Regions from separate parts of the Streptomyces akebiae genome, predicted to be linked through region 1. Evidence: riboswitches for the same ligand, from Rfam matches in the RefSeq annotation. Region 1 holds a riboswitch; the other holds the start of a gene.
The links. A riboswitch is a leader RNA that binds a small molecule or an ion and turns the genes downstream of it on or off. The one in region 1 is predicted to bind glycine.
Positions count from the first base shown of each region.

Region 1 (7,628 bases):
CCATGGCGAACCACCCGAAGGGACAGTGCGGCGGGGATGAACCGTCCGCGCGAGAGATGCGTCATCAACCTGTGAAGAAGTCGTGCTGCGAAATGCCTGCGGATTGACGCCCGTGGGGCAACACTGGGACCGGACCGATTTATCACAACGGGGGGCGGCCATGAACGAGGCTTCAAGCCGCGGGTCGGACAAACCAGCCAACTCAGACCACTCGACAAACCGAAAGATCCCACCAACCATGTGCCAGCACCAGCCACTGTGCCCGACTGCCGAATCCGCCGACCGGGAAGGCGCCCGACTCGTGGCGCACCACCCGGAGCAGGGATGGAGCCTGCTCTGCAACGGCGTTCTGCTCTTCGAGGACACCGGTGAGCTCCTGCCGGACGGCCAGATCATCGCGCCGCACCGCCCGATGGGCACCGTGGTGACAGCCGCCTGAGCCGCACGGACGTGCGCACGGGGTGAGCGTCCCCGCACGGGACGTCCGCCCGGACAGAAGAGGGGCCGGCCGGAGAACGCACTCTCCGAACCGGCCCCGACGCGTATCCGAGGATGACTACTCTGCGTAGGCGTCCAGCGGCGGGCAGGAGCAGACCAGGTTCCGGTCGCCGAAGGCCTGATCGATCCGGCGCACCGGCGGCCAGTACTTGTCGGCGGGCGAGACACCGGCCGGGAACACCGCCTCCTCACGGGTGTAGGCGTGCTCCCACTCCCCGCCGAGCGCGGCCGCGGTGTGCGGCGCGTTGCGCAGCGGGTTGTCGTCCGCCGGCCACTCCCCCGAGGCGACCTTCTCGATCTCCGCGCGGATCGCGATCATCGCGTCGCAGAACCGGTCCAGCTCGCCGAGGTCCTCCGACTCGGTCGGCTCGATCATCAACGTCCCGGCCACCGGGAACGACATCGTCGGCGCGTGGAAGCCGTAGTCGATCAGCCGCTTGGCGATGTCGTCGACGCTCACCCCGGTCGCCTTGGCCAGCGGCCGCAGGTCGACGATGGCCTCGTGTGCCACGAGGCCGCCAGGGCCGGTGTAGAGCACCGGGTAGTGCGGCTCAAGCCGCTTGGCGATGTAGTTGGCGCTGAGCACGGCCACCTGAGTGGCCCGCTTGAGCCCCTCTCCGCCCATGAGCCGGACGTAGGCCCACGAGATCGGCAGGATGCCCGCCGAGCCCCACGGCGCCGCCGAGATCGGGCCCACACCGGTCTCCGGCCCGGCCGCGGGCTGCAGCGGGTGGTTGGGCAGGTACGGCGCCAGGTGCTCACGCACCGCGACCGGCCCGACGCCCGGGCCACCGCCGCCGTGCGGGATGCAGAACGTCTTGTGCAGGTTCAGATGCGACACGTCGCCGCCGAAGTGCCCCGGCTTGGCGAGCCCCACCAGCGCGTTGAGGTTGGCCCCGTCGACGTAGACCTGGCCACCGGCGTCGTGCACCTGCGCACAGATGTCGGCCACGTGCTCCTCGAACACGCCGTGGGTCGACGGGTAAGTGATCATCAGCACGGACAGCTCGTCGCGGTACTGCTCGATCTTCGCCCGCAGGTCCTCGACGTCGATCTCGCCGTCCTCGGCGGTCTTCACCACGACGACCTTCATACCGGCCATGACGGCGCTCGCCGCGTTGGTGCCGTGCGCGGAGGACGGGATGAGGCACACGGTCCGCTGCGCGTCACCGTTGGCCCGGTGGTACCCGCGTACGGCCAGCAGCCCGGCCAGCTCACCCTGCGAGCCCGCGTTCGGCTGCAGCGACACCCTGTCGTACCCGGTGGCCTCCGCCAGCCGCTCCTCCAGCTCACGGATGAGCGTGAGGTACCCCTGCGCCTGCCCGGCAGGCGCGAACGGGTGCAGCTGCCCGAACTCGGGCCAGGTCACCGGCTCCATCTCGGTGGTCGCGTTGAGCTTCATCGTGCAGGAGCCCAGCGGGATCATGCCCCGGTCCAGCGCGTAGTCACGGTCGGCGAGCCGGCGCAGATACCGCAGCATCGCGGTCTCGGAGCGGTACTCGTGGAACACCGGGTGGGTGAGGTAGTCGTCCGACCGCAGCAGCGCCTCGGGCAGCGCGTCCCGCGCCTCGGCGTCCAGGGCCTCGACATCCCCCTGCACGCCGAACGCGGTCCACACGGCGCCCAGCTGCGCCCTGGTCGTGGTCTCGTCGCAGGAGATCGACACCAGGTCCGCGTCCACGAGGTGCAGGTTCACGCCATGTTCCCGCGCGGCCGCCACGACCTCACCGGCCCGTCCCGGCACCCGCACGGTGAGCGTGTCGAAGTACGCGCCGTGCACGACCTCGATCCCACCGGCCGCGAGCCCCGCGGCGAGCACCACGGCGTACCTGTGCGTACGCCGCGCGATGGTCCGCAGCCCCTCCGGCCCGTGGTACACGGCGTACATCCCGGCCATCACGGCGAGCAGCACCTGAGCCGTACAGATGTTGCTGGTCGCCTTCTCCCGGCGGATGTGCTGCTCCCGCGTCTGCAGGGCGAGCCGGTACGCCTTGTGTCCGTCCGCGTCCACGGAGACGCCCACGAGCCGCCCGGGCAGGCTGCGCGCGAACTTCTCCCGCACCGCCATGTAGCCCGCGTGCGGTCCACCGAAGCCCATCGGCACCCCGAAACGCTGTGTCGTCCCCACCGCGATGTCGGCGCCCAGCTCGCCGGGTGAGGTCAGCAGAGTGAGGGCGAGCAGGTCGGCGGCAACGGTGACGAGCGCGCCGAGTTCGTGCGACTGCTCGATGACCGGCTTCAGATCGCGTACGGCACCGGAGGCGCCGGGGTACTGCAGCAGCACCCCGTTGATCTCCCGCTCGGCGATGTCAGCCGGAATCCCCTCGCTCAGGTCCGCGACGACGACCTCGACCCCGGTCGGTTCGGCGCGTGTCTCGATCACGGCGACGGTCTGCGGCAGCGCGTCCGCGTCGACGAGGAAGAGGCCCTTCTTGTTCTTCCCCATGCGCCGGGAGAGCGCCATGGCCTCGGCGGCCGCGGTGCCCTCGTCGAGCAGCGAGGCCCCGGAGGTGGGCAGCCCGGTCAGTTCGGCGACGACCGTCTGGAAGTTGAGCAGCGCCTCCAGCCGCCCCTGGGAGATCTCGGGCTGATACGGCGTGTAAGCGGTGTACCAGGCCGGGTTCTCCATGACGTTCCGCAGAATGACGGGCGGGGTGAAGGTCCCGTAGTAGCCGAGTCCGATCATGGACCCCAGCACCTGGTTGCGGTCCGCCAGCGTACGCAGCTCCGCCAGTACCTCGGCCTCGGAGCGGGCGCCCGGCAGATCCAGCGCCTCGGCGTTCTTGATCACATCGGGGACCGCGGCGGCCGTCAGCTCGTCGAGCGAGCCGTACCCGACGTGCGCGAGCATCTTGGCCCGGGCCTCGACGTCCGGGCCGATGTGGCGCCGCTCGAAGGGGATTCCCTGTTCGAGCTCGGAGAGCGGAATGCGATGGGCGGTCATTACGGAGGCCTCCTGGTCTGACACGACCTTCGAGGGGCACCACGGCACGGGTGCCCGAACGGCCTCCCCCTCTGTCATCTCAACCTGAGAGCTTCACCGGACCTGGTTCGGGCCGGTTTTCACCGTCGGTGAGAGCGGGAGCCGTGGCACCCGCTCTGCTTTCCAGAGTGACCTCGTCCGTGCGGTACGTGAGCCTGAGAGATTCCGGGGAGGATTTGCTCCTTCGGCGCCTCCGGATGGTGTCCGGAGGACTCTCCCGCGCGGGGTCAACAGCCGCTGCCAGAGTATCAGCGCGGTCAACGCACGGGTCTTCGAGTGGCCGCCGCCCCCGATGTGCCTTTTCGTAGTGGAGAGACACCATCCGCAACCGCTTGCGACCACATGGAGGGCCCGTGCAGACCGACATCGATCCGCGCAACCTGATCGGCCGCAAGGCGTTCGACCGCAAGGGAAGCAAGATCGGCACCGTGGACGAGGTCTACCTCGACGACGCCACCGGCATCCCCGAGTGGGCCGCGATACGCATGGGCTTCTTCGGCCGCGACGCCTTCGTCCCCCTGGAACCCAGCGAACTGGTCGAAGGGACCCTCCGCGTCCCCTTCGAACGCGCTCTCATCAAGGACGCCCCCGACTTCGGAGTGGGCCGCCACCTCTCCCCGGAACAGGAACTCCAGCTCTACCACCACTACGGCCTGGACACGGCCCCGCCCCCACCCGTGGACCACGACTTCGGCAACATCGCGGGCAAGGACGACGCCTGACCCATACCCGAAGCCCCTCCACGCACGGCACTCCCTCCAGCCACACAGCCCCCTCGGGCACCTTCCACCCCCCCCAGACGACATCTGGCTCCTTCCCCAGCCCGTAGGCACCCCCGTTGAGCAGTGCCTGATCTCGGCCCCGTTGAGCAGTGCCTGATCTCGGCCCCCTTCCTCAACCATGAGCACCCCCTGATCGCAGCCGCCCTCCCCACCCGGCCACCTCCCCAAGGCCAGCCACCCTGCCCCTCGCGCCACCCTCGTCCCCGCCGCATCAGCGCTCGGCCCCAGCGACGCAGACCGACGGGTGCCGCGGCCTCAGCCCGGCACCCCACCCCGCACCAGCGGCAACGGTTCCGCCGGCTCCAGCCCCGGATCGTCGGTCCGGAAGGTCCGCACCCGCCCGGGCTCCACGTCCTCCGGCGTCTCGAACCGCACGGTCACCCGCCCCAGCCCACTCCCCTGCACCCACCCGTGCCCGTATTCGGCATGCCGCACATCGTGCCCGGCCCTCCACTGCCGCTCCCCACCCGAACGCTCCTCCACCGCGGGCCCCTCCACAGCGCCCCCGGCCTCGTCCTCGACGAGATCCACCTCACCCGCCGCCTGCGCGAACAGGTCCTCCTGCGTGTAGTCGGCGAGGCCACTGACGCCCACCCCGAGCAATCGCACCCCACCCGTCGTGTCCACGGCCTCCAGCAACCGCCCCGCGGCCTCTCGCACCACCGCGGGGTCGTCCGTGGGCCCCCGCAACGTCTCGGACCGGGTCAACGTCGAAAAGTCGTACCGCCGCACCTTCAGCACGATCGTCCGGCCCGACAGCCCGGCCCCCCGCAACCTCCGCACACACCGATCCGCGAGCCGCTGAACCTCCATCCGAACCCGCACGCGGTCATGGATGTCGACGTCGTACGTGTCCTCCACCGACACGGACTTCGTGTCCCGCTCGGCCACCACCGCGCGGTCGTCCCGGGCGAGCGCCATCGCGTACAGCCCGTGCCCGTGCGCCTTGCCCAGCAGCCGTACGACCTCGTCCTCCCCGGCCTCCACGATCTCCTCCACCGTGGTGATCCCGGCCCGCCGCAGATGGTCCCCGGTCGCCGGCCCCACCCCCGGCAGGATCCGCACCGACATCGGCCCCAGCAACGCCCGCTCGGTCCCGGGTTCGATCAGCACCAGCCCGTCCGGCTTGGCCTGTTCGGAGGCGATCTTCGCGAGCATCTTGGAGGCCGCGAGCCCCACGGAGCCGGTGAGCGCGGTCACCGCGCGTATGTCCGCCCGCAACCGCACTCCCACCAACCGGGCGGACTCCTCGTCCCAAGCCGCTCCCCCGGCCTCCAGGTCCACGAACGCCTCGTCCAGACTCAACGGCTCCACCAGCGGAGACAGATCGCGCAACAGCCCCATCACCTGATCGCTGATCGCCCGGTAGAAGGTGAAGCGCGGCGTGAGATACGCGGCGTTCGGCGCGAGCCGGCGCGCCTGCGCCATCGGCATCGCCGAGTGCACCCCGAAGACCCGTGCCTCGTACGAGGCGGTGGCGACCACTCCACGCGGCCCCAGCCCACCCACGACCACGGCTTTCCCCCGCAGACTCGGCTTGGACGCCTGCTCCGCCGAGGCGTAGAAGGCATCCATGTCGAGATGAAGGATCGTGGGCGCGGCTCTCACATCTCCGATGCTGCCCTACGCCACTGACAACGCGCCGTGTCCCTGGGCCGCGACGGCACGTACCTCTCAGACCGCCCGGTTGCGCCGGCGCGCGAGCTCGTCCGACGGGTTGTGGCCCACCAGCGTCTCCCCCGTGTCGACCCGCTCCCCGTGCAGCTGGGAGAGAGCGCTTTCCACGTCACGCCAAACGACCCCCACGGCGATCCCGAAGACCCCCTGGCCGCCCTGGAGCAGAGCGTGGACCTCGTCGGGCGAGGTGCACTCGTAGACCGTCGCCCCGTCGCTCATCAGCGTCATCCGCTCCAGGTCGCTGAAGCCCCGCTCCCTCAGATGCTGGACGGCGGTGCGGATGTTCTGCAGCGACACCCCCGTGTCGAGGAACCGTTTCACGATCTTGAGGACGACGACGTCCCGGAAGCTGTAGAGACGCTGCGTCCCCGAGCCCTGCGCGGAGCGCACACTCGGCTCCACGAGACCGGTACGTGCCCAGTAGTCGAGCTGCCGATAGGTGATGCCGGCGGCCGCGCACGCGGTGGGACCGCGGTAGCCGACGTTCTCATGCGGCTCGGATGCCGCATCCGCGCCGCCCCGCACGGCCGCGGGCCGCTGCGGAACGTGACCGGCCGCGCTGCCGTGAAGCGGGTACGGGCCGCCGTCCCCCAGCCTGCGTCCGGGGGCACCCCCAGCCGTACCGTCGCCGCTGCTTCTCACGCCGACCTCCGTCCTTGACCTGCCTCATCGACGGTAGGCAGCCACCAGGGGTGCGTCAACGACCACCGCACTCGCCACGCCGAGTGATAATCACCCTGAGAGTGGTTTACCGTGCCCTCCCGCGGGGAAAGGCTAGCCGAATGCCTTCCGGCAAGGCCGCCTGACGGCGCACGGGCACTTGGCAACGTGCCGAGGCCTGCTCGGACACCCTCACCGCAGCCACAAGCCCTCCGCCCGCAATGTGGCATCCGCGCCGGCAGCGTCAGGGCCCCACGGCCCCACACCACCGCCCGCCCGGCCTCACTGGCTGTTCGTACCGAAGTCCTCGGGCGAGATCTGGTCGAGGAACTCGCGGAACTTCTCCACCTCGTCCTCCTGCTCGTCCGGGATCGCGATGCCCGCGTCGTCGAGCACCCCGTCACTGCCGAAGATCGGCGTACCCGTACGTAGCGCCAGCGCTATGGCGTCGGAAGGCCGCGCACTCACCTCGACCCCGCTGGCGAACACCAGCTCCGCGTAGAAGACGCCCTCACGGAGGTCGGTGATGCGCACTTCCGTGAGCTCCTGGCCGACGGCCTCCAGCACGTCCTTGAACAGGTCGTGGGTCAGCGGTCGCGCTGGGGCCATGCCCTGCTGGGCAAAAGCGATCGCCGTCGCCTCCCCCGGCCCGATCCAGATGGGGAGGTAACGGTCGCCTCCCACTTCGCGCAGGAGCACGATCGGTTGGTTGGAGGGCATTTCGACCCGGACACCTACGACATCGAGCTCGTTCACACAGCAACCCTAGGCCGTGCTCGGGATGTTTGGGTAGTCGAGCACAGATCGGCCGACCGATCCGCCACAGGCGAACACCGAGCCCTCAGCGAAGGCGCACACCCAGGGCGCTCTGGACCAGGGCGGCATGCAGCTTCACCGTGAGCCCCGCCAGCTCCCGCGTGCGGTCCTCCGCATGGGCCCTGGTCTGCGGATTGCGGTGCAGACGCAAGGGCGCCACCACCTGATCCACGAGCCCCGCCTCGCGGTCGGCGGCGGCCCGCATCACCCTC
Region 1 is NZ_CP080647.1:8,648,040-8,655,667, reverse strand. Features, by position in the region: gene K1J60_RS37560 (DUF5999 family protein) at 239-439, shown strand; gene gcvP (aminomethyl-transferring glycine dehydrogenase) at 557-3,442, opposite strand; glycine riboswitch at 3,615-3,711, opposite strand; gene K1J60_RS37550 (PRC-barrel domain-containing protein) at 3,835-4,203, shown strand; gene K1J60_RS37545 (DNA polymerase IV) at 4,519-5,871, opposite strand; gene K1J60_RS37540 (MerR family transcriptional regulator) at 5,938-6,582, opposite strand; gene K1J60_RS37535 (bifunctional nuclease family protein) at 6,883-7,356, opposite strand; gene ftsR (transcriptional regulator FtsR) at 7,442-7,628, opposite strand, start outside.

Region 2 (7,628 bases), 5.5 Mb from region 1:
TGTCAGCAAACACTGTGTCGTGCATCCGACGCCTACCGGTGGCCGGACGACTGGTTCCGTGAACTGTCCGAAGAGGTGAAAAATGGAGTACCGAACCAGGCTTGCCGAGATTCTGGGGCCGTCTCGACACAACGCCACCCCTGGCGCATGGCAGGCGCTTGAGGCGGAACTGGCTGCGGGCCTGCCCAGCGATTACAAGGAATTTATCGAGTCGTACGCGCCGGTACGCGTCAATAGTCATCTCCACTTCGATCACCCTGCCCACCCACAGTGGAACCTGGGAAAATGGATCAAGGAGACTCTGGATGCCTATCGTGAGGTGGAGTGGGATGAGCTGACCTGTCCGGACTTCGTGTCCTCGGAGCCGAGTTTCGGTGCTCCTGATGGTTTGGTTCCGTTGTTCGGGTCGGACCGTGGAGAGTGCTTCTTCTTCCGGCCCGGTAGAAATCCGAGTGTGTATGTCTATGTGGGGAGCGACGACGACTTCTACCGCTACGACATGACGTTTTCGGAGTGGTTGTACCGCTATCTGAGTGGTGAGGACATGGCTGGCCCCAACAGCAGTGCCTTCTATCCAGGGCCGGTCAGGTTTGATGCCCTTCCTGGTGCGGAGGGGCCCGAGGGCGATTCCTGGTTCGGGCCTGCCCGGCTGGATTAGATAGAGGCCAAGGGCACGGCAAGTAGACGGCTGGGCTGGGTACTACCGGGAAGGCATCCGTTGAGCCCACCGTGGATGGCTTGTCTTCAGCCGGATAGATCTTGTCCATGCTGCCTTCGGGGAGGTAGCGGCGGGGGAAAGCGATCCACCCGGCGGTCGGCGGTCAGGGCAGATCGGAACAGTGATTGCGGATGTCACGAACCCCCAGTTCGGACGCCCATCCTGTGGGATTTCCCGGGGACTTTTCGGGGACACTCACGCCCTGCCTCAGGGACATTCCGGGGACTTTCCGCCGTGTAAGCAGGGAAGGCCCCGACAGCGCTGACAGCGCTGAAAGACAAGAACGCGCTGCTCAGAGCCCATCCCCTCAGCACTCGATGATGTTCACCGCGAGCCCGCCCCGAGCCGTCTCCTTGTACTTGACGCTCATGTCCGCGCCGGTCTCCTTCATCGTCTTGATCACCTTGTCGAGGGACACCTTGTGGGTGCCGTCGCCGCGCATCGCCATACGGGCGGCGGTGACGGCCTTCACCGCGGCCATGCCGTTGCGTTCGATGCAGGGGATCTGGACGAGGCCGCCCACGGGGTCGCAGGTGAGGCCGAGGTTGTGCTCCATGCCGATCTCGGCGGCGTTCTCGACCTGTTCGGGGCTGCCGCCGAGGACTTCGGCGAGGGCCCCGGCCGCCATGGAGCAGGCGGAGCCGACCTCGCCCTGGCAGCCGACCTCGGCGCCGGAGATGGAGGCGTTCTCCTTGAAGAGCATGCCGATGGCCCCGGCCGCGAGCAGGAACCGCACGACGCCGTCCTCGTCCGCGCCCGGCACGAAGTTGATGTAGTAGTGGAGGACGGCGGGGATGATGCCGGCCGCGCCGTTCGTCGGGGCGGTGACGACCCGGCCCCCGGCGGCGTTCTCCTCGTTCACGGCCATCGCGTAGAGCGTGATCCACTCCATGGCGTGGGCCAACGGATCGCCCTCGGCGCGCAGTTGACGTGCGGAGACGGCCGCCCGGCGACGGACCTTCAGACCGCCGGGGAGGATGCCCTCACGGGTCATGCCCCGGGAGACGCAGGCCTGCATCACCCCCCAGATGTCCAGGAGTCCGGAGCGGATCTCCTCCTCCGTGCGCCAGGCCCGTTCGTTCTCCAGCATCAGCGCGGAGATGGACAGACCGGTCTCCCTGGTCAGGCGCAGCAGCTCGTCGCCCGTGCGGAAGGGGTACTTCAGGACCGTGTCGTCGAGTTTGATGCGGTCCGCTCCGACCGCCTCCTCGTCGACGACGAAGCCGCCGCCGACCGAGTAGTACGTCTTCGACAACAGCTCCGCGCCGTCGGCGTCGTGGGCCCAGATCGTCATGCCGTTGGCGTGGTAGGGCAGCGCCTTGCGGCGGTGGAGGACCAGGTTCTTGTCGAAGTCGAAGGGGATCTCGTGGTCACCGAGGAGACGGATACGGCCCGACTCCTTGATCGACTCCACCCGGTCGTCGGCCGACTCGACGTCCACCGTGCGCGGTGAGACGCCCTCCAGGCCCAGGAGTACGGCCTTGGGGGTGCCGTGGCCGTGGCCGGTCGCGCCCAGCGAGCCGTACAGCTCGACACGTACCGAGGCGACGCCCGCGAGCAGTTCCTCGTTGCGCAGCCGGCGGGCGAACATCCGGGCGGCCCGCATCGGGCCGACCGTGTGGGAGCTGGACGGGCCGATGCCGATCGAGAACAGGTCGAAGACCGAGATGGCCACGGTGACTCCTCAGAACGGGGGAGGTGGTGCGGGGGGTGGGGCACCGCGCTCACTGCCCAGTGTGCGCGGTGCCCCCGGAAAGCGGGACTGCCGACGGGTGAACCCCGGGTTACTTCCCCAGGCCCGGGTACAGCGGGTGCTTGTCGGCGAGTGCCTTGACCCGGGTCTTCAGCGCCTCCGCGTCGTAGGCGGGCTTCAGCGCCTCGGCGATGACGTCGGCGACCTCGGTGAAGTCCTCGGCCGTGAAGCCGCGCGTCGCCAGAGCCGGTGTGCCGATGCGCAGGCCGGAGGTGACCATGGGCGGGCGGGGGTCGTTGGGGACGGCGTTGCGGTTGACCGTGATGCCGACCTCGTGGAGGCGGTCCTCGGCCTGCTGCCCGTCCAGCTCGGAGGCGCGCAGGTCGACCAGGATCAGGTGCACGTCCGTGCCGCCGGACAGCACGTCGACGCCGGCCGCGCGGGCGTCGGCGGCCGTCAGGCGCTCGGCGAGGATCCGCGCGCCCTCGACCGTACGGCGCTGGCGCTCCTTGAACTCCTCGCTCGCCGCGACCTTGAAGGACACCGCCTTCGCCGCGATGACGTGCTCCAGCGGGCCGCCCTGGAAGCCGGGGAAGACGGAGGAGTTGAGCTTCTTCGCGAAGTCCTTCCTGGCGAGGATGATGCCGCCGCGCGGTCCGCCGAGCGTCTTGTGCGTCGTGGAGGTGACCACGTCCGCGTACTCGACCGGGTTGGGGTGCAGTCCGGCCGCGACCAGGCCCGCGAAGTGCGCCATGTCCACCCACAGGTACGCCCCGACCTCGTCGGCGATCCGGCGGAAGGCGGCGAAGTCCAGCTGACGGGGGTACGCCGACCAGCCCGCGATGATCACCTTCGGGCGGTGCTCCTTGGCGAGCCGCTCGACCTCGGCCATGTCGACGAGTCCGGCGTCGTCCACGTGGTAGGCGACCACGTTGAACTGCTTGCCGGAGAAGTTCAGCCGCATCCCGTGGGTGAGGTGGCCGCCGTGCGCGAGGTCCAGGCCGAGGATGGTGTCGCCGGGGGAGGCCAGCGCGAACAGCGCGGCCTGGTTGGCGGAGGCCCCGGAGTGCGGCTGGACGTTGGCGTACTCGGCACCGAAGAGGTCCTTGACCCGCTCGATGGCGATCTGCTCGGCGACGTCGACGTGCTCGCAGCCGCCGTAGTAGCGGCGGCCCGGGTAGCCCTCGGCGTACTTGTTGGTCAGCACCGAGCCCTGGGCCTCCATGACCGCCACCGGAGCGAAGTTCTCCGAGGCGATCATCTCCAGGGTGGACTGCTGACGGTGCAGCTCGGCGTCGACGGCGGCGGCGACGTCCGGGTCCAGCTCGTGCAGGGGCGTGTTCAGAAGCGACATGCGTACGACCTCGTCTTCTCAGCCGGCGGTGTGGGCGACGTACTCGTCGGCGGAGAGCAGATCGTCCGGCTCCTCCGCGACGCGTACCTTGAACAGCCACCCGCCCTCGAACGGGGCGGTGTTCACCAGCGACGGGTCGTTGACGACGTCCTCGTTGATCTCGGTGATCTCACCGGAGACCGGCGAGTACAGGTCGCTGACCGACTTCGTGGACTCCAGTTCGCCGCAGGTCTCGCCCGCGGTCACGGTGGAGCCCACCTCGGGGAGCTGGGCGTAGACGACATCGCCGAGCGCGTTCGCCGCGAACTCCGTGATGCCGACCGTCGAGACGCCGTCCTCGGCGACCGACAGCCACTCGTGCTCCTTGCTGTAGCGCAGCTGCTGGGGGTTGCTCATGGCCTGAATTCTCCTGTACGCGGGGGAGTGGTGATGAATGGGGGACTGCTGAAACCGTTGTTGAGCAGCACGGATGTGCCGAGCGTCACTGCCGGCACGCGCACGGCCGCCGCTTTCGAACGACTACGACGGTGTCACTTCTGCCGCTTGTAGAAGGGCAGCGCCACGACCTCGTACGGCTCGTGGCTGCCCCGGATGTCCACGCCCACACCGGCGGTGCCCGGCGCCGAGTGCTCGGCGTCGACGTACGCCATCGCGATCGGCTTCCCGAGGGTGGGGGAGGGGGCGCCCGAGGTGACCTCGCCGATCACCTTGCCGTCGGCGACCACCGGGTACCCGGCGCGCGGGACCCGGCGGCCCTCGGCGATCAGGCCGACCAGGACGCGAGGCGGCTCGTGGTTGAGGTTCTCGAGGGCCTCGCGCAGGGCGGTGCGGCCCACGAAGTCGCCCTCCTTCTCGAACTTCACGACCCGACCGAGGCCGGCGTCGAAGGGCGTCAGCGCGGTCGACAACTCGTGCCCGTACAGCGGCATGCCCGCCTCCAGGCGCAGCGTGTCCCGGCAGGACAGCCCGCAGGGCACCAGCCCGGCGCCCTCGCCCGCCTTGGTCAGCGCCTGCCACAGCTCGACGGCGTGCTCCGGCTTCACGAACAGCTCGAAGCCGTCCTCGCCGGTGTACCCGGTGCGCGCGATCAGCGCGGGAACCCCGGCGACCGTGCCCGGCAGCCCCGCGTAGTACTTCAGCCCGTCGAGGTCGGCGTCGGTGAGCGAGGCCAGGATCCCGGGCGACTCGGGGCCCTGCACGGCCAGCAGGGCGTAGGCGTCCCGGTCGTCCCGCACCTCGGCGTCGAACCCGGCGGAACGCTCCACGAGCGCGTCCAGCACCACCTGGGCGTTGGAGGCGTTCGCGACGACGAGGTACTCCGTGTCCGCCAGCCGGTAGACGATCAGGTCGTCGAGGATGCCGCCGTCCTCGCGGCAGATCATGGTGTAGCGGGCGCGGCCGGTCTTCACACCGCCGATGTTGCCGACGAGCGCGTGGTCCAGCAGCGCGGCGGCCCGCGGGCCGGTGACGGTGATCTCACCCATGTGGGACAGGTCGAAGAGGCCGGCCCTCGTGCGGACGGCGGTGTGCTCGTCCCGCTCGGAGCCGTAGCGCAGGGGCATGTCCCAGCCCGCGAAGTCGGTCATCGTCGCACCGAGCGAGCGATGCAGGGCATCGAGCGCGGTCCGGCGCGGTCCAGTGGTGGGGCTGCTGCTCATCGGATTCTGCTCCCAGGGCATGACAGGCGACAGGCGAGGAAAGTCCTCCCCATCTGTCATCGGAACCTGAGAGGTTCACCACGACCGTACGTACCGGTGGTCGTGACTTGCACCGTGGGTGGAGCCGCCCCCGCGGAAGAGGGGTACGGCCCGCTTTTCAGATGTGCCTCGCCCACGCGGTATCTGGGCCTGAGAGATTCAAGGGAGGGACTTGCTCCTTCGGCGCCCCAGCGATCGACTGCTGGGAGCTCTCCCGCGCGGATTCAAGCGGCCGGTATGCAGTTGGCGCGCACATCATTGCACGCATCGACGCGGGGCGGCAGGGGGACCTTTCAGAGGTGGGGAACGACGGAGCACAGGCAGACACAGCGGTCCGTAGCACTCTTGTGGCAATACGAGGACTGAATCAGGAGGGATCGGGCATTACCTTTTCTTTACGGTCTGTGGGGATGGGACCTCCATGCCCCTGGGGAGGACGATCACGGTGAACAGGACCACGGCGTACGCGACGACCTCGGGCATCGCCATGCCCAAGCAGCCCGTCGCACCGGCCGGCGCGGCGTGCGGCCCGTTCCCGAGGGCGGTCGTCCGCGACCTCCGGGCGCGTTCGGGGCGCAGTCCCCACGAGCTGTCCTTCGGGCCGGACGACCTGGTGGTGGTCACCGGGCTCCCCGGCAGCGGCAAGTCGACACTGATGCGGCGGACAGTGCCCGGCGTCCGCATCGACTCCCAGGACACGCGCGACCGCTTCGACGCCCGCTTCGCCCGTCATCTGCCGTACGCGTTGTACCGCCCCTTCGTGCGCCTCGCGCACTACGCGGGGCTGCGACGCGCCCTCCGCTCGGGGGAGGGCGTCGTCGTGCACGACTGCGGGACGCAGGCGTGGGTGCGAAGCTGGCTCGCCCGCGAAGCCCGCCGCCGGGGCGGCACCCTTCACCTGCTGTTGCTCGACGTCACTCCCGGTGAGGCCCGGGACGGACAACGGGAGCGCGGCCGGGGCGTCTCCCGCTACGCGTTCGCGCGGCACCGGGGGGCCATGACCCGATTGCTGCGTGCGGTGGAGAAGGGGAGGCTGCCGCAGGGGTGCGGGGCGGCCGTGCTCATCGACCGGGCCGCCGCCGATGTCCTGAAGCGGATCGACTTCCCGCGCTCCTGAAGGGCGCGCCCGCCCCGGGAGCAATTAAGGTGCAGGGACAACAGCATCACGGAGCAAAGCGGTAGGCAGCAGATGGACTTCCCGGCGGACTTCCCGGCACAGGCGTATCCCCATGGGCACGGCGGATGGCCCGGCAACGAGCTGGAGGAGGTGCTGTCCGCCTCGCTCGGGGTGCCCCAGGCCGGGGCGCGGATCGTGGAGGTGCTGGCCCGCAGCTTCGTCTGGGTGCCGCTGCCGGAGGGCGGCGGCCCGCAGAGCGGTCAGCTCGACCTGCCGACGATGGAGTTCGACGGGCAGGCGTATGTGCCGGTCTTCAGCTCCGAGGAGCAGTTCCGTCAGGTCGTCGGCAACCACATGTCGTACACGATCGCCCCCGCCGTCGAGTTCGCGCGGGGTCTGCCCCCGCAGATCGGGCTCGCCCTGAACCCCGACGGCGTCGTGGGCATCCCGCTGCCGCCGCCCGCGGTGGCCGAGCTGTGCCGGGCCGGCCGGACCCCGCTGGACGGATCGGCGAGCGGTGCCCGCGTGCGCCTCTTCGAACCGGACTGGCAGGACGACCCGGTGGACTTCCTGGCCGCGGCCTCCGCCGAGTTCGCCGGAACCGGAGTCGTCCTCTGCGCCCGTCGCTGCCTCGCCACCATCGAGACCGCCGACCCCGTCATGTTCATCGGCGTCGAACTGGCCTCCTGGGAGGCCGACCGCGCCCTCCCCCTCGCCGCCCTCGGCCGGGCCCTCACCAAGGTCCCCGTCCCCTGGCCCGTCAACATGGTCTTCCTGGACGTGGCCCAGGACCCGGTCGGCGACTGGCTCCGCGAAAAGGTACGGCCCTTCTATCAGCAGGGGTACTGATCAGCGCGCCGCGAAGGGGCGCGGGGAACGGCGCGACCAGCCACAACGAGCCCGCACCCCGCGACGCACGTCAACCTCCGAGCCCTGACCGGCTCAACCGGCACACCACCTAAGCTGTCTCCTATAACCAGGGTCCAACACGAAGGACGGCCAACGTGAGCGGCAGCATCGCCACCGGGCAGGTCGAGCACATGCTGCGC
Region 2 is NZ_CP080647.1:3,145,008-3,152,635, reverse strand. Features, by position in the region: gene K1J60_RS13400 (hypothetical protein) at 1-79, shown strand, start outside; gene K1J60_RS13395 (SMI1/KNR4 family protein) at 83-658, shown strand; gene K1J60_RS13390 (L-serine ammonia-lyase) at 1,026-2,393, opposite strand; gene glyA (serine hydroxymethyltransferase) at 2,503-3,765, opposite strand; gene gcvH (glycine cleavage system protein GcvH) at 3,784-4,161, opposite strand; gene gcvT (glycine cleavage system aminomethyltransferase GcvT) at 4,296-5,423, opposite strand; glycine riboswitch at 5,591-5,689, opposite strand; gene K1J60_RS13370 (AAA family ATPase) at 5,908-6,579, shown strand; gene K1J60_RS13365 (enhanced serine sensitivity protein SseB) at 6,652-7,428, shown strand; gene K1J60_RS13360 (enhanced serine sensitivity protein SseB C-terminal domain-containing protein) at 7,620-7,628, shown strand, end outside.
Region 2: linked by a shared signal. The riboswitch ahead of gcvT (glycine cleavage system aminomethyltransferase GcvT) and the one ahead of gcvP (aminomethyl-transferring glycine dehydrogenase) in region 1 are both predicted to bind glycine.